One region of the Mesorhizobium sp. BR1-1-6 genome, then DNA from elsewhere that is predicted to be linked to it. Evidence: predicted binding sites of a transcription regulator. Region 1 holds the regulator's gene; each other region holds the start of a gene.
The links. The regulator LexA, encoded in region 1, represses DNA repair genes until DNA is damaged. The targets are predictions, from matches to a motif close to TGTTCNNNNTGTGTTCNG.

Region 1 (5,996 bases):
ATCGAGAGTGCTCGCGAAAGCATTGCCGACCATATCAGGGGCAGCATCGGCGGCGCCGAGGGCGAGATCGCCGCGGCGCTGATCGTGGGTGTTCGCGCCGGGATTCCCGACGAGATCAATGAAGCGATGCGACGCACCGGCATCTACCACATCATCTCAATTTCCGGGCTGCACATGGCGCTGGTCGCCGGCACCGTCATGGGTCTGCTGCGTGGCGGCTTCGCGCTGTTTCCGAACTTTTCCTCCCGTCGGCCGGTCAAGAAATACGCGGCCGCGGCGGCACTTTTCTCGATCGCCGCCTACCTCGTCATTTCGGGCGTCGTTGTCGCCGCCGAACGCAGCTTCATCATGCTGGCGGTGATGCTGATCGCCGTTCTGTTCGATCGGGCGGCACTCACCATGCGCAATCTGGCTATTTCGGCGATCGCCGTCATCGTGGTGTCGCCGCACGAGGTGGTAGGGCCGAGCTTCCAGATGTCGTTCGCCGCCACCGCGGCCCTGGTCGGCGCCTATGCCGGCTGGTCGGATCGCAAAGCCGACAAAGCGCGGACCCCGCCGCCGCAACGGACCTTGCCTGGCCTGCTGACGCGAAAATTGCTGCTGGCGACAGGTGGGCTGGCGATGACCTCGATTATCGCGGGAAGCGCCACGGCGCTTTTCGCCATCTGGCATTTCCAGCGCGTGTCGCCGCTCAGCCTGTTCGCCAATCTTGCCGTCATGCCGATCGTTTCTGTCGTGATGTTCCTTGCGGTTGCCAGCGCGCTGCTGATGCCGTTCGGGTTCGATGGACCATCCCTTTATCTGATGGGCAAGGGACTGACCGCGATGATCGCCATATCAGGATGGATCTCGCAACGCTCGCCGGTCGACGCGGTCGGGTTGATTTCGCAGCAATCCGTCCTTCTGGTGGCGATCGCCCTGGTCATCGCGACGATGGCCACGACATGGCTGCGGCTGACGGCACTTCCCTTCGCGCTCGCCGGCCTGTTGACCGTCTCGGACACGCGCACGCCGGACGTGCTGATTTCGGAGGATGCCCGCCTGGTGGCGTTGCCGATCGGCGGCGGCGAGCTCGCGATCAACCGGGCGCGCCCGAACGAATTCACCGTCGATAATTGGAAACGCGCGCTGAAGTCCGAAACCATCGTTGCGCCGGAACTGTTCGACAGCGGAGACCGACAGTTCGACATCTTCGATCCCGCGCAACTTCCGGCGGGAGCGCCTTTCTATTGCTTCACGGGCCTGTGCATGGCCCGGCATACCTCGGGGGCGATCATCGCGCAGGTGGAGGATCGCAAGGACGCCTGGAGGGCCTGCTCCTATGCGGATCTGATCGTCATCAACGACCCCGCGGGCTACGATCCCTGCCACAATCCGCTGGTTCTCGTCATCACCAAGCGGCAGCTCGCTCGCAAGGGAAGCGCCGCCGTCTTCTTCGACCGGCAATCGGCGACGGCACCGGCGCTGGTCAGCTTTGCCGTCGACCGGCCATATCGGCCCTGGCATGAACAGCGAAAATTCTCACGCGAAGCAAGGGGATTGCCGCCTTACCGCAAACCCGAAAAGCCCACCGCCGAGCCCGCTCAGTAGCGCCTGATCAGCCCGACCAGCTTGCCTTGCACCTTGACCCTGTCCGGTCCGAAAATACGTGTTTCATAGGCCGGATTGGCAGCCTCGAGCGCAATCGAAGCACCCTTTCGGCGGAAGCGCTTCAGCGTTGCTTCCTCCTCGTCCACCAGGGCCACGATGATCTCGCCAGGACTTGCGGTGTCGGCATTGCGGATGATGACCGTGTCGCCGTCGAAAATGCCGGCCTCGATCATCGAATCGCCCTTGACCTCCAGCGCATAGTGTTCGCCGCCCATGATCATGTCAGGCGGCACTGAAATGGAATGCGTCTGATGCTGGATGGCATCGATCGGCACACCCGCTGCGATGCGACCCATGACCGGGATCGACACCGCTGAAACAGCGTCGTCGTCATTGCCGACAGCGGGCAGACGCGAAGACGTCGCCGGCTTGATCTGCCGGCTAGGGCTGCTGCCCTGTCCGAGGCTGCCCTGGATGACGCTCGGGGAGAACTTCTTTGCCGCGTTAAGACCCGGCGCGATCGAGTCCGGCAGGCGCAGCACCTCCAGCGCGCGCGCCCGGTTGGGCAGGCGGCGAATGAAGCCGCGCTCCTCCAACGCCGTGATCAGCCGATGAATTCCCGACTTGGAGGCGAGGTCCAGCGCTTCCTTCATCTCGTCGAAGGACGGCGGAATGCCGCTTTCCTTCAGCCGTTCATGGATGAACATCAAGAGTTCATGTTGCTTGCGCGTGAGCATGGCGGCCCCCAAAGGCATTGCACGAAGGGTCTGGAACCAGAATCAGAAAACAAACCCAGAACAAACCCTATCTGTTCCAGTTGTGTTCCGCAACCATTTAAAGTTTAATGAATTTGTTAAGGCGACGGAAACGAAATGCCCTCCCGCAGCCAGCATCCTGCCAGCGCGGTCCGTCGTCAATGCGCTCCCGGGCCCTTTGAAACTATTTTGGTTAATGGCCTGTGGCCCGACCGGTCTCCACTCTTGGCACAAGCCTGCAAGCTGGGTGACCGGCAGGTGCGGGGTGCGTTTGGGCGGATTAGAAACCCCTGCGGCTCGTGAACGAAACGAAACCAAAATGCCAACTTCCGCCGGAAAACGGCCAGACACCACCACTGGTCGCGACGGGCTGCGTTCGTTCGTTCGCTTGACGAAACCGTATAATAATGTACGGTTTTCGAAGAGGAACACCAATGACCACGCCGAAGCAGGCCGCGCGACGCGAACGGATAGAGGAGGCCGCCTATGCGGTGCTCCGGGAAACCGGCTACAAGAGCGCCTCCCTGCTTGCTATCGCCAAGCGGGCATCGGCCTCGAACGAAACCCTCTACAACTGGTACGGCAACAAGCAGACCCTGTTTCGATCCTTGATCGAAGCCAATGCGGGAGAGGCAAGGAAGCTGCTGGAGGACGCCCTTCACCGGGCGCGCGATCCGCTCGAAACCCTGAACTTGCTCGGGCCAGTCCTGCTGACCCTCGTGACGGGCGACAAGGCGGTGGCGCTCAATCGCGCCGCGGCCGGCGACGTCAACGATACAGGCACGCTTGGCCAATCGATCGCGCAATTCGGCCGCAATACCATAATGCCGCTTGTTGGCGACCTGCTTCGAACCGCAAGTCGGGCCGGCCTGATCGCCTGTGACGATCCTGCCGAAGCCGCCGACATCTACATCAGTCTTTTGATCGGCGATCTCCAGGTTCGCCGGATCGTTGGGGTGCTCGAGGAACTGCCTCGGGCGGAAATCGAGCAAAGATCGAACCGGGCGTTCACCCTGTTCTTGAGCCTCTATGCGGCCAGCCCTTGCCCGGGCGGCAAAACAGCCGGCCCGTTTCCAGGGCGCTCTTCTCACCGAGGAACATCGCGACCATGAGCAAAATTCCCGATCTCGCAGCGATCAAGGCAATGGACACCGCGGATCCGCTGCGTGCCATGCGTGACCGCTTCACCTTGCCCCAGGGGGTGATCTATCTAGACGGCAATTCGCTGGGCGCCGCTTCGCCCGCCGTGTTCGGCGAGCTGCAGAAGGCCGCCACGCAGGAGTGGGCGCAGGATCTCATCCGCGCCTGGAACACCGCCGGCTGGTTCGACATGCCGGTCGAACTCGGCGACCAACTCGGGCGCCTGATCGGGGCCGCCGCCGGCCAGACGGTGGTCTGCGATACCACCTCGATCAACATCTACAAGGTGCTGCATGCGGCACTCGGGATGCGGCCGGACAGGTCAGTCATCGTCGCCGAGGGGGACAGCTTTCCGACCGATCTCTATATGGCCGAAGGCGTTGCCTCGACGCGGCCGGGCACGGTGCTGCGGCTCGAGGGTGTCGATGCGCCGACCATAGAAGAACTGATCGACGAGCGGGTCGCGGTCATCCTGGTCAACCACGTCAACTACAAATCCGGGCAGTTGCGCGACATGGCCGCGCTGACGCGGACGGCACATGATGCCGGCGCGCTGATCGTCTGGGATCTCTGCCATACCGCCGGCGCCTTGCCCGTCGAGCTCGACCGTTCGAATGCCGATTTCGCCGTTGGCTGCACCTACAAATATCTCAATGGCGGCCCGGGTGCCCCGGCCTTCATCTACGCGGCCGAGCGCCACCATGGCGATGTCCGCCAGCCGCTCAGCGGCTGGTGGGGCCATGCGCGGCCATTCGCCTTCGAACAGGGTTTTGCTGCCGGCACAGGCATCCGCCGGTTTCTCTGCGGCACGCAGCCTGTGCTGTCGATGCGCGCGCTCAAAGGGGCGCTCGATGTCTGGAACGACGTCGACATGGCAGAGGTGCGCAGGAAGAGCATGGCGTTGACCGATCTGTTCATCCAACTGGTCGAGGCAAAATGCGGCGCCTACGGCCTCGAACTCGAAAGCCCGCGCGATGGCAATGAGCGCGGCAGCCAGGTTTCGTTCCTCCACCCGCATGGCTATCAGGTGATGCGGGCCTTGATCGAGCGCGGCGTGATCGGCGATTTCCGCGCGCCATCCACGATTCGCTTCGGCTTTACGCCGCTTTATGTCGGCTATGTCGATGTCTGGCAGGCTGTCGAGGTGCTGGAAGACATTTTGCGCACGGACGCGTGGCAGGAGGCGCGTTTCGCCGTCAAGGCGGCGGTGACTTAAGAGCCTGTCGCTCAGAAAAGCGCAGTGGGTTCGGGATAACGATATGCAGTCGGCAAAGCTACGTCAGAGCCGGGTGCGGACCTTCCACAGCTCCGGGAACAACTCCACCTCCAGCATCTTCTTCAGGTAGGACGCGCCCGATGTGCCGCCGGTGCCGCGCTTCATACCGATGATGCGCTCGACCGTGGTGACGTGGTTGAAGCGCCAACGGCGGAAATAATCCTCGAAATCGACCAGCTTCTCGGCGAGTTCGTAGAACATCCAGTAGCGCTGCGGGTCGCGGTAGATGATCTGCCAGGCGACAAGGACCTCTTCGTTCTCGGTCCGCGTTTCGCGCCAGTCCGTACGCCTTGCGTCGGCACCGATGTCGAAGCCGTTACGGGCGAGCAGCAGCAGCGCCTCGTCGTAGAGCGACGGTTGCGCCAGGATCGCCTCCAGTTTCTCGCTGAGGTCCGGCCGGTGCTTGTGCGGTCCGAGCATTGCGAGATTGCGGTTGCCGGCCATGAACTCGATGGCACGGTACTGCCACGACTGGAAGCCCGAGGACTGGCCAAGCGCGTCGCGGAACTCGGTGTATTCGCTGGGCGTCATCGTGCGCAGCACGTCCCAGGCATTGTTGAGCTGCTCGAAGATGCGGGCGACGCGCGAAAGCATCTTGAAGCTCGGTTCGAGACGGTCGGCGCGGATGGAGCGGATTGCGGCGCCGATTTCGTGCAGCGCGAGCTTCATCCAGAGTTCCGATGTCTGGTGCTGGATGATGAACAGCATCTCGTCATGGGCTGACGAAAGCGGCTCCTGCGCCTCGAGCACCTTTTCCAGATGCAGATAGTCGCTGTAGGACATGCGCTCCTTGAACGACATTTCCGCGCCCTCGGCGGACGGGTCGTAGGGCTTGCTCAATTGATCTTCTCCGCGCGCAGCCGGAAGCGCTGGATCTTGCCGGTCTGCGTCTTGGGCAAAGCGGCGATGAATTTTACCGAGCGCGGATATTTGTAGGGCGCGATCGTGGCCTTGACGTGATCCTGCAGACGCTTGACGGTCATTGCGTCTGGCGCCACGCCTTTCACGAGCACCACATGAGCCTCGACGATCTGGCCGCGCTCGGCATCCTCGGCGCCGACCACCGCGCATTCGGCGACATCGGCATGCGCCAGCAGCGCCGCTTCGACCTCTGGGCCGGCGATGTTGTAGCCGGCACTGACGATCATGTCGTCGGAGCGCGCTGCGAAGTGGAAAAAACCGTCCTCGTCCTGCCAGAACGTGTCGCCGGTGAGGTTCCACCCGTCGCGGACATA
Region 2 (5,996 bases), on a different contig from region 1:
CGGGCACAAGAGCCAGCGCTTGCGCGAAAGTCGCCGTGGTGAAATCGGGAACGGCGCCCGCGCTTTCAATAGCCAGCGTCGCGGCGGCGACGCCCTCGCGCAACGCCGCGCGCAAGGGCATGCCGCGCAACAGGGCGGCGACCGTCGCGCCGGCAAGCGCATCGCCGGCGCCGGTGACGTCCACGACCTTTCTTGGAGGGGGCGGGACGACGGCAAAGCTGCCGTCGCGGTCGAAGCCCAGCACCGGGCCGCCGCCCGCCGTGACCACCGCGCTGTCGAGGCCGGCGCTTCTCAGCCCGTCGAGGATAGTCTTTTGAGAGGCGGCATCGTCAAGTCCGGCAAGCGCCACCGCCTCGCGCCTGTTCATGAAGGCGACGGCCAGGCCGCCGAGCACCGGTGTCAAGCGCACGACCTTGGCCGGTGAAATGGCAATGGCGAACACGGGCTTGCCGGCGGCAAGCGACACCAGCCGCTCCAGAGCCGCCGATGGCAGATTGGCGTCGCACAGGACGGCATCTGCGGCGGCGATCTCCTCCCTCACCCTGGAGCGGCGGATCTGCTTTGCAAATGCCAGTTCATAAAGCGCCATGTCGGCAAAGCCGACGAGCAGTTCGCCCTCGCGGTCGATCAGCGCCGTATAGCTCGGCGTCGTGCGGTCGAGGAACACCGCGGACAGGTCGGCAATGCCTGCTTCGGCGATGGCGCGCGAAACCGTGTCGGCGGCGGCATCACCGCCGCGCACCGACAGCAACGAGCCCGAGACGCCTCGCCGCACCGTGCTGCGCAATGCGTTGAAGACGCCGCCGCCAACGTCCTCGCGCATCGTGCCCGGGTTGGAGGCAGCCGGCACGTAAGCGCCGGACACCTGGCCGCGCCTGTCGATATGGGCGCCGCCCACCGCCAGGACTCTTGGAGATCTCACCATGCGCCGATATGACCTTTGTTGGCGGTCACGCACAAGCGCCATGCTGTGCGACGGAGCTTCGCAGGCAACAACCAGCGATTCGTGAGGCCGGCACGGCGAACCAGCCTGGCCCAATATTCGGGTCATGCTGGAGCCGAATCGTGAGACAAAAAAAGAACAAATCAGGATGTTGCTTATTTTTCAAATGCTTGATCCCTCTTGCCAAATGAGAACAAAAAAGGTACAAATAACCAAGGATTACGGATTGTCCGGCCTTCATTGACGACTACGGGGTGATGTATCATGGCTCAGAACAGCTTGCGGCTTGTAGAGGATAAGGCAGTGGACAAATCAAAGGCTCTGGATGCGGCGCTGTCGCAAATCGAGCGGGCTTTCGGCAAGGGCTCGATCATGCGGCTCGGCGCGAACGAGCAGGTCGTCGAGATCGAAACCGTGCCGACCGGCTCGCTCGGCCTCGACATCGCGCTTGGCGTCGGCGGCCTGCCGCGCGGCCGCATCATCGAGATCTACGGGCCGGAAAGCTCGGGTAAGACGACGCTGGCGCTGCACACGGTGGCGGAAGCCCAGAAGAAGGGCGGCATCTGCGCCTTCGTCGATGCCGAGCATGCGCTCGATCCGGTCTATGCCCGCAAGCTCGGCGTTGATCTCGAAAACCTCCTGATCTCGCAGCCTGACACTGGCGAGCAGGCGCTTGAGATCTGCGATACGCTGGTGCGCTCCGGCGCCATCGATGTGCTGGTGGTCGATTCGGTCGCGGCGCTGACGCCGCGCGCCGAAATCGAGGGCGAGATGGGCGATTCGCTGCCCGGCCTGCAGGCCCGCCTGATGAGCCAGGCGCTGCGCAAGCTGACCGCCTCGATCTCGCGCTCCAACACCATGGTCATCTTCATCAACCAGATCCGCATGAAGATCGGCGTCATGTTCGGCTCGCCCGAAACCACCACCGGCGGCAATGCGCTGAAATTTTACGCCTCGGTGCGTCTCGATATCCGCCGCATCGGCTCGGTCAAGGACCGCGACGAGGTCGTCGGCAACCAGACCCGCGTCAAGGTGGTCAAGAACAAGCTGGCGCCGCCCTTCAAGGTGGTCGAGTTCGACATCATGTACGGCGAAGGCGTGTCGAAGACAGGCGAGCTGGTCGATCTCGGCGTCAAGGCCGGCGTGGTCGAGAAGTCGGGCGCCTGGTTCTCTTACAATTCGCAGCGTCTCGGCCAGGGCCGCGAGAACGCGAAGCTGTTCCTGCGCGACAATCCCGATACGGCGCGCGAGATCGAACTTGCGCTCAGGCAGAACGCCGGACTGATCGCCGAGAAATTCCTTGAGAATGGCGGCTCCGAAGGTGGCGATGATGGGTTCGAGGATGAAGCCGGCGCGATGTAAGCGTTCGCCGGCACGATCTAGCGTTCGCTGGCGCGATCTAGCGTTCGGTTTACGGCCCGAGTTCGGCCATAATCCCGGTTCATCAATTTGAGCTTATGTAATCGAGTTCTGTAGTATTGCGTTTCGAACCGCCGGCCCCGTGCCGGCGGTTTGCGTTTTGAGCGGCTGGCGAACCGCGAATTGGCCAGCTTGCGTGTTTCTGGACAGGGTGCCAAGCGGCGGCTAAAAGGCCAGCTCCATCTTCTAAAGCAGAGCCCATTTTCCGCCGGTCCGGCCGGCGGCTCTCTCGAAAAGGCAGCATTCATGAGTGGCGTGAACGAGATCCGGTCGACATTTCTCGACTATTTCCGCAAGGAGGGTCACGAGGTCGTGGCGTCGAGCCCGCTTGTGCCGCGCAACGATCCGACGCTGATGTTCACCAATGCCGGCATGGTGCAGTTCAAGAACGTCTTCACCGGCCTGGAGAAGCGGCCCTATTCGCGTGCCACGACCGCCCAGAAAAGCGTTCGCGCCGGCGGCAAGCACAACGACCTCGACAATGTCGGCTACACCGCGCGCCACCTGACCTTCTTCGAGATGCTCGGCAATTTCTCCTTCGGCGACTATTTCAAGGAGCGCGCCATCGAGTTGGCCTGGAACCTCATCACCAGGGAGTTCGGGCTGAAGAAGGACAAGCTGCTCGTCACCGTCTATCACACCGACGACGAGGCGGCCGGCTTCTGGAAGAAGATCGCCGGTTTTTCCGATGATCGCATCATCCGCATCCCGACCTCCGACAATTTCTGGGCGATGGGCGACACCGGGCCGTGCGGGCCATGCTCGGAAATTTTCATCGATCGCGGCGAGCACATCTGGGGCGGTCCGCCCGGCACCCCGGAGGAGGATGGCGACCGGTTCCTGGAATTCTGGAACCTGGTGTTCATGCAGTACGAGCAGGTGACGAAGGACGAGCGCATCGACCTGCCGCGCCCGTCGATCGACACCGGCATGGGCCTGGAGCGCATGGCCTCCATCCTGCAAGGCGCGGAAAGCGTGTTTGAGACCGACCTGTTCCGCCATCTGATCGATGCGGCGTCGTCCGCGCTCGGCCGCGGTCCCGACGCCGAGACCGTCGCATCCTATCGCGTCATAGCCGATCACCTGCGCTCGTCCTCGTTCCTGGTCGCAGACGGCGTGCTGCCATCGAACGAAGGCCGCGGCTATGTGCTGCGCCGCATCATGCGCCGCGCCATGCGGCATGCGCAATTGCTCGGTGCGAACGAGCCGCTGGTGTGGAAGCTGGTGCCGGCGCTGGTTCGCGAGATGGGTCAGGCCTATCCGGAACTGGTGCGCGGCGAACAGCTGATCACCGAGACGCTGAAGCTTGAAGAGACCAGGTTCCGCAAGACACTGGTGCGTGGCCTCGGTTTGCTGTCGGAGGCGACGGAAAAGCTCGGCGCCGGCGACATGCTGGACGGCGAGACGGCCTTCAAGCTTTACGACACCTATGGCTTCCCGCTCGACCTGACGCAGGATGCGCTGCGCCAGCGCAACATCTCGGTCGATCTTGCCGGCTTCACCAATGCGATGGAGCAGCAGAAGGCAGAGGCGCGTAAGCACTGGGCGGGCTCCGGCGAGGCGGCGACCGAAGCGGTCTGGTTCCCGGTGCGCGAAAAATCCGGCGCTACCGAATTCCTCGGCTACGAGACCGAGCAGGCGGAAGGCATTATCCAGGCGCTTGTCCGCGACGGCAAGACCGTCGACAGCGCCGGCAAGGGCGAAGCGGTAGCCGTAGTCGTCAACCAGACGCCGTTCTATGCCGAATCCGGCGGCCAGATGGGCGACACCGGAACCATTTCAGGCGAAGGCTTCTCGATCGAGATTTCCGATACGCAGAAGAAGGCCGACGGGCTGTTCGTGCATCTCGGCAAGGTGGTCAGCGGCACTGCCAGGACGGGTGCCGCCGTCGAGCTGAAGGTTGACCATGCGAGGCGCTCCAGGCTCCGCGCGAACCATTCCGCGACGCATCTGATCCATGAGGCGCTGCGCGAGGTGCTGGGCACCCATGTCGCACAGAAGGGTTCGCTGGTCGCGCCCGAGCGCCTGCGCTTCGACATCTCGCACAACAAGCCCATCTCGCCCTCGGAACTCGAGGAGGTCGAGCGCATGGCCAATGAGATCGTGGTGCAGAACAGCCCGGTGATCACGCGCCTGATGTCGGTCGACGATGCCATTGCCGAAGGCGCCATGGCGCTGTTCGGCGAGAAATACGGCGATGAGGTGCGCGTCGTGTCTATGGGCACGGGCCTACATGGCGCCAAGGCCAACCGCCCCTATTCGGTCGAGCTTTGCGGCGGCACGCATGTCAGGGCAACCGGTGACATCGGCCTGGTGCGCGTCGTGTCCGACAGCGCCGTCGCCGCAGGCGTGCGCCGCATCGAGGCGCTGACGGGCGAGGCCGCGCGCAAGCATCTCGACGAACAGGACCGGCGGCTGAAGGCGGCCGCGGCAACACTGAAAATCTCGCCCGCCGACGTGCCGGCGCGTGTTGAAGCCCTGCTCGAAGAGCGCAAGAAGCTCGAGAAGGAGCTCACCGAAGCGCGCAAGAAGCTGGCGCTGGGCGGCGGGTCGCCCGCTGACGCGCCGGCCGCCAACGAGACCGTCGCGGGCGTCGGCTTCCTCGGCAAGTCGGTTTCCGGTGTCTCGCCGAAGGATCTGAAGCCGCTCGCCGACGCCGGCAAAAGCTCGCTCGGCTCCGGCGTGGTCGTGTTCGTCGGTGCGGGCGAGGACAACAAAGCGAGCGTCGTGGTCGCCGTCACCGATGATCTCGTCGGCCGTTTCAGCGCCGTCGACCTGGTGCGTGTCGCCTCCGCCGCCCTCGGCGGGCAGGGCGGCGGCGGCCGGCCCGACATGGCGCAGGCCGGTGGCCCCGATGCCTCGAAGGCCGACGACGCGATTGCTGCGGTGAGGGCGGCGCTGGAGGCGGCGTGATTCATTGCAGAATTGGGGGGCAACGCTCCAGGCCGGTTGCTTCCCTTCGAGGTCGCGCGGCCCCTCATGATGGGCGGCGCGACATCAATGATCGGCTGTCCGCGAAATCGTTGACCTGAATCGAATATCGCTGCGCTGCGCTGTCGCAGATCAGCCGGCCTTTTCAGTCCTGGCAAAGCTTGTCTGTTTAGCAATACAATCCCACCAGTCCTGTATGTCGGCAAAGCGAGCCAGCAGTTTGCGCCCTTCCGCCACCTTGACGAAATAGCCGATGATCGGTGCCGCATGCAGGTCGGCGAGCGTCAGTTGATTGCCGAGCAACCACGGCCCCGGGGATCTCAATGATGAGAGCACCTGAAGGACCGTTCCTGCTTGTCGTAATCCGCTGACAATCAGCGCTTCGTCAGGCGACGCCTTCTCCAGCCGCTCCACGGCGACGTCCCAGACCATGGCCCGATAGCCATAAGCGTCGAGCATGCCGATGATCTGGTTCATCCGCGCGCGGCCGCGCGGATCGTTCGGCTGCAAGGGCGGTCCGTCGAAAGCTTCATCAACATAGCGCGTGATCGCGCTGGCCTCGAACAGGCGAAAACCGTCATGCTCGAAGGCCGGGATGCGGCCGAACGGGTGGTGCTCGAAATACCAGCCGGGGATGCCCTCGGCGGCGAACACATCGACCGGCACAAGCTCGTAGTCGACGCCCTTCTCCTCCAGCGCCATG
Region 3 (5,996 bases), on a different contig from region 1:
GAGCGCGGCGGCAACAAGAGCTTCATCCACATCGACTGGATGATCGGCTCGGACAAGATCGACATCGACGGCGTCGGCAAAGCCGGCAGCCGCGTGCCGGTCATGCGCAAGGGCGAGTGGGCCTGACGGGAGCGCACGAAGGAGAGCGGATGGCCTTCGAGATCGCGGTCAAACGGGTGTATGAACCACCCTCGCTCGATGACGGGCAGCGGGTCCTGGTCGATCGTGTCTGGCCACGTGGCGTCAGCAAGGAGCATGCCGCGCTGGCGCTATGGCTGAAGGACATCGCGCCGAGTACCGACTTGCGCAAGTGGTTCGGGCACGAGCCCGAACGATGGGCCGAGTTCCAGAAGCGGTATCGTGCCGAACTGGAAGGCAATGGCGAGGCCGTGGCGCAACTGCGCGCCCTGCTCCGCGACGGCAAGGTGACGCTGCTCTACGGCGCCCATGACGAGGCGCACAACAATGCCGTGGTACTGGCGGGGTATCTGAGAGGACAGTGACCTGTCCCTTCGTCATCCTCGGGCTTGACCCGAGGATCCATGCCGTGACGTCCGTCCGGAAATGCAACGGAGCGGAATCTGCACGGCTGCGACGCCCAAAAGTCACGGCATGGATCCTAGGGTCTGCGCCGCGTCGCTTCGCTCCTTGCTCCGCCCTAGGATGACGAACTGAGAGTGTACCGCGCCCTACTTCCCGACCACCGCCGCCTCATAAACATCCGGCTTGAACCCGACCAGGATGCGGTCGCCAACCTCGAGCACAGGCCGTTTGATCATCGTCGGCTTGGCCAGCATCAGTGCCTTGGCCTTCTTTTCATCCAGGCCCTGCTTATCCTTGTCCGGCAACTCGCGGAACGTGGTGCTGCCCTTATTGAGCAGCTTTTCCCAGCCGAGCTTGCGGACCCAGCCATCCAGCCTGCCCGCCTCGATGCCTTCGGCCCGATAGTCGTGGAACCGGTACGGCACGTCGTGGCCCTCCAGCCAGACGCGGGCCTTCCTGATCGTGTCGCAGGTGGTGATGCCGTACATGGTGATCGTCAAAACAGGTGCCTTCCGGACTTCGAATCTGGCCGCAGATTAAGCAGCCCCGGCGCGCTTTGCCAGCGGCCCGGCAGAACCATCGAAGAGTAAGTTTCTTCAATGGCGGGCGCGCGATCGCCGATCCGTGACGACGATGTGCATCAGGTCGTATAGCGGCCAGGACATGATCCTGATCCTGGCCGCTCAGGATGCGGCGAAATGTGCCGACAGCCGGAAACCCGTCTCAATAATAGAAGCGCTCTTCGGCAATCTTGCCGTTCTTGACCGTGTACAGGCCAACCTCGTCCATGGTGACACGCTGGCCCGTGGCCTTGGGCGTTATGTCAAATGTAAAGCGCACGGCGAACTGGTCGCCGTTGACATAAGGGCCCTCGACCGAGCCGCCATGGACTTCGTTGTTTTCCTGCCACCACTGGCCTTTCTGCTTGACGGCGTCCTTGCCGCGGCAGACGGCCATCGGCCCCTCCATGGCCTCATAGCTGACGATGTCGTCGGCATTGTATTTCTCGGCAGCACTTTCGTAGTCACCGCGCTTGAGAAGCTCCGTGAAATCCTTGGCAATTTCCGTGTTGGTCATGTGTTCCTCCTGTTCAGACGCATTGCAAATAGGGAAAGGTTGGCGGCCTGCCATCGTCGTGCCGTCTGGTAGCTGACATGCCATGTCAGGATGATGGACCGCGCGGACTATGCGAGGACGATGCAGGCTCTCACATGGCGGGCAGTGCATCGTCCTGGCCGGTCAGCCGCCAACGTCCGGGCTGCTTGTAGGCGCCCTTCCCAATGAGACTGTGGATCAGCACAAAATCCCGGACAGTCCAGCCGATCGGATCGATCGACCGCTCGCGAATGCTGGGAACGCCCACTTCATCACGAAGCAATGTAACATGCGGTTCGATGGACCTGGTGAGAAAGGGGTTTAGCGGGCTGTCCGAGATCACCGCCGTCAGATCACGCCAGAATTTCTGCAGCGGCGGATTGCCATCGCTGCCGCGCAGGACCAGTGCACCACCGCCAAAAGCCGACAGGCGATCGAACGATACCTCGAAGGGCTTCGCAACGATCATCGATCCGATATGACAGGCGGCCTCTGCCAGCTCTTGCGGATACTCCTCATGGTCGCCGAGGCCGACAAGCGAGATGTGGATGTGATTTTCCGGAACCAGCCAGCCTTGCAATCCGAACTCACGGTTCAAGGCAATGGCCTTTCGCGCGAGACGACCAGCAATCGCGCTGCCGACGAGGATGGCAAAGAACAGCCGGTGGAAATGCTTCCCGGCCTGTTCCCATCGGAAAAAGGCCTGGCCGTTCTTCGCGGTTCCGAATGCGGGTTGCCCACTCATACTGATCTCGTCCGCCAATTGACTCAGGGCGAGCATATTAGAACAAAACGAGAACAAGCGCAAGCCGAAAAATGATGCAGGCGTTGGGGCTCCCGCACCGCCGCATGCATCCAACCCCTGAAGGAGTGCTTCCTTGCGGTACGCCAATCACCGACGACGCCGGCAGACATGGCGCCTGGCTCACCACAAACGGGATAGACCTTTGACAGGAATCCGGTGAAAGTGCCGCGCCGAACCAGCAAGCCGCATTTTTGATGATCAGAGGACCGCACGCATGACAAACCCGATGCATCTGCCCGCCGAAGGCCTTTTTGTCGGGCGCGCCAGAAGCAGCGACGCCTCGCATCCCCTGGTGGTCACGGTGCGTGATGGCACCGTCTTCGACATCACGTCGAGCACGGCGCCGACCGTGCGCGATATCTGCGAGATGGCCGATCCGGCCGGTTATGTGCGCTCGGCCAAGGGCAAGCCGATCGGCTCGCTCGATGATATCGCGGCCAACAGTTTCGAGGCCGCGCGTGATCCGGCAAGGCCCTATCTCATCTCCCCCGTCGACCTGCAGGCGATCAAGGCCTCGGGCGTCACCTTCGTCGTCAGCCTTTTGGAACGCGTCATCGAGGAACAGGCGCGCGGTTCGGCGGAAAAGGCCGACGCCATCCGCGCCGACATTGCCGGGCTGATCGGCCACGATCTGTCCAAGCTCAAGCCCGGTTCGCCGGAAGCGATGGAGATCAAGGCCAAGCTCATCGCGCGCGGCGCCTGGTCGCAATATCTGGAAGTGGGCATCGGCCCCGATGCCGAGATCTTCACCAAATGCCAGCCGATGGCCTCGGTCGGTTTCGGCGCCGATGTCGGCCTGCATCCCGTCTCGACCTGGAACAATCCGGAGCCGGAGATCGCCGTGATCGCCGCCTCAAGCGGCAGGATCGTCGGCGCCACCATCGGCAACGACGTAAATCTGCGCGATGTCGAAGGGCGCTCCGCGCTGCTGCTCGGCAAGGCCAAGGACAACAACGCCTCCGCCTCGCTCGGCCCCTTCATCCGCCTGTTCGACGGCACGTTCTCCATCGACGACGTAAAGCGGGCCGTGGTCCGGCTGAAAGTGGAAGGTGAGGACGGGTTCTCGCTGGAGGGCGCGAGCTCGATGGCCGAGATCAGCCGCTCTCCCGAAGAGCTCGTAGCGGCTGCCATGGGCGCGCATCACCAGTACCCGGACGGCCTGGCGCTCTATCTCGGCACCATGTTCGTGCCTTCGAAGGACCGCGGCGAGAAGGGCAAGGGGTTTACCCATAAGGTCGGCGACATCGTCACCATCTCGTCGGAGAAATTCGGCGCGCTGGTCAACCGGGTGCGACTGTCGCCGGACTGCCCGCACTGGACCTACGGCGCCAGCCATCTGATGCGCGATCTTGCCAGGGCCGGCCTCCTCTAGCTCTGGGTTCACCCGAGGGCGGTCAATCATCGCTCCGGCGACCCTCGAGGCCGGTATCACCTGCCGCGAAAAATCATCCGAACTGATGCAATCTGATGGGACCGCTGATGGCGCCCCGTCAGGCGCCGACTACGACTGACAGGCGGAGGCTTGCCATTTGTCGAAAAAGAGGATGCTCTGATCATCCAACACGACGTTGGCGGGGAGGACGCGGTCTTGCCCGATCAAGAGGGCGGTTTCGAACTGATCAGTTTCAAACGGGAGGAAATCAAATGCTGACACGGCTAAGAGTGGTTCTATACGGCCTGCTGGTCGCGCTGACGGTCATTCCGGCGGCGGCGCAGGCCAAGACGTTCTACTGGATTTCACATGGCGGCCCGGCCGATCCGGTCTGGACATACTTCCTTGCCGGCGCCAAGCAATGGGCCAAGGACACCGGCAATACCGTCAACACCTCGTTCCACAATGGCGACGTCGCCTCGCAGCAGGAGGCGGTGCGGGCCGCGATCTCGGCCAAGGCCGACGGCATCACCACCACCAGCCCCGATCCGGGCAGCCTTGTCGAGATCGTCAAGGAAGCCCGCGCGGCCAACATTCCGATCATCAATTTCAACACGCCCGATCCCAAGGCCAATTTCAACGCCTATGTCGGCGGCGACAATGTCACCTTCGGCAAGCACTGGGCGCAGTATCTGGTCGACAAGGGCCTGGTGAAGAAGGGCGACTTCGTCTGGATGCCTGTCGAGATTCCCGGCGCCACCTATGGCGTGCAGGAAGAGGAAGGCATCAAGAGCGTGTTCGAGCCGCTCGGCATCACCTATGAGGTGACCGAGGCGACGCTCGATCAGGCCGAGGTGATCAACCGCATGGTCGACTATCTCACCGCCAACAAGGCTAAGGTGAAGGCGATCATCGGCCTTGGCGACCTCGTCACCGGCTCGATCAAACGCGTGTTCGACCAGGTCGGCGTCAAGCCCGGCGAAATCCCCGTCGTCGGCTGGGGCAACTCGCTCGACACCACCCAGGAAGTGCTGAACGGCTACGTCAATGCCGGCCAGTGGCAGGATCCGCAAGCGACCAGCTATGTCGCGCTGTCGCTCGCCAACATGGCCGCAAGCGGCATTCCCCCGGGCTTCAACGTCATCACCGGCGCGCTCTATGAGAAAGACACCGCCGAGATCTACGACAAGATCCTGTCCGGCAAATAGCCCCTGATCTCCAGCGCCGCGCGTCCACCGGGCGTGCGGCGTCCCGCCCTTTCGCCTGGTATCGAGCCGTTTGATGCGGCCCGATGGTCCGGCCCATTCCAACCAGTCGCGGGTTACACGTGGAAAATCGTTCGCTTGTCCAAGGCCTGATCGCGCGGCCGGAATTCGGCCCCTTCGTGCTGCTCGTCGTCGAGATCGCCGTCTTCTGGGGTTTCAACCACGACTTCCTGTCACCCCAGAACATCTCCAACACGTTGGCCTTCACGGTCGAGCTCGGGCTGATCGCGCTGGCGATGACGTTGCTGATGACGTCGGGCGAATTCGACCTTTCCGTCGGCTCGCTGTTCGGCTTCTCGCCGGTGCTGATGTGGACGCTGTTCAACAGCGGCCTCACCTCGCTGGAGATGGGCTTCGTTGTCGCGCTGCTGGTCGCCGCCTTCATCGGCCTGGTCAATGGCTGGTTCGTCACGCAGCTCAAGATCCCGTCCTTTCTGGTCACGCTCGGCATGCTCCTGGTGGTGCGCGGCACCGCGCTGTTCGTCACCGACGGCTTTCCGCAGCGCACCTGGAGCGCCGAGGGCAGTTGGCTGGCGGAGGCGCTGGTCGGCGATTTCTTCATCGGCCCGTTCCGCATCTACATGTCGCTGTTCTGGTTCATCGCCGCGGCCATCGCGCTGGGCTATGTGCTGACGCAAAGCCGCACCGGCAACTGGATCCAGGCCGCCGGCGGCAACCCGAACGCTGCGAGGGCGCGCGGCGTCAATGTCAGCCGCGTCAAGATCGGCCTGTTCGTGCTGTCCTCGGTCATGGCCTCGCTTGCAGGCGTCATCTCCTCGCTGCGCACCTCGGCGGCCAACCCCAACAGCGGCACCGGCTACGAACTCGAGGTCATCGCCATGGTGGTGATCGGCGGCACGGCGCTGACGGGCGGGCGCGGCACCATCATCGGCACCGTGCTCGGCATCCTGATCCT

Region 2: recA (recombinase RecA) is a predicted target of LexA. The motif match lies at 1,133-1,150, and genes of this name have one in related genera.
Region 3: LB545_RS10710 (2'-5' RNA ligase family protein) is a predicted target of LexA. The motif match lies at 2,422-2,439, and genes of this name have one in related genera.

The regions. Positions count from the first base shown of each region.
Region 1 covers NZ_JAIUHZ010000010.1:75,621-81,616, forward strand. The annotation lists gene LB545_RS19670 (ComEC/Rec2 family competence protein) at 1-1,590, shown strand, start outside; gene lexA (transcriptional repressor LexA) at 1,584-2,327, opposite strand; gene LB545_RS19680 (TetR/AcrR family transcriptional regulator) at 2,780-3,457, shown strand; gene kynU (kynureninase) at 3,454-4,701, shown strand; gene kynA (tryptophan 2,3-dioxygenase) at 4,765-5,601, opposite strand; gene LB545_RS19695 (AMP-binding protein) at 5,598-5,996, opposite strand, start outside.
Region 2 covers NZ_JAIUHZ010000031.1:1,139-7,134, forward strand. The annotation lists gene LB545_RS30000 (carbohydrate kinase family protein) at 1-925, opposite strand, end outside; gene recA (recombinase RecA) at 1,208-2,305, shown strand; gene alaS (alanine--tRNA ligase) at 2,609-5,275, shown strand; gene LB545_RS30015 (glutathione S-transferase family protein) at 5,426-5,996, opposite strand, start outside.
Region 3 covers NZ_JAIUHZ010000004.1:154,121-160,116, reverse strand. The annotation lists gene LB545_RS10730 (aminopeptidase) at 1-126, shown strand, start outside; gene LB545_RS10725 (DUF488 domain-containing protein) at 150-503, shown strand; gene LB545_RS10720 (ArsC family reductase) at 690-1,043, opposite strand; gene LB545_RS10715 (nuclear transport factor 2 family protein) at 1,267-1,620, opposite strand; gene LB545_RS10710 (2'-5' RNA ligase family protein) at 1,751-2,383, opposite strand; gene LB545_RS10705 (fumarylacetoacetate hydrolase family protein) at 2,658-3,815, shown strand; gene LB545_RS10700 (substrate-binding domain-containing protein) at 4,088-5,023, shown strand; gene LB545_RS10695 (ABC transporter permease) at 5,143-5,996, shown strand, end outside.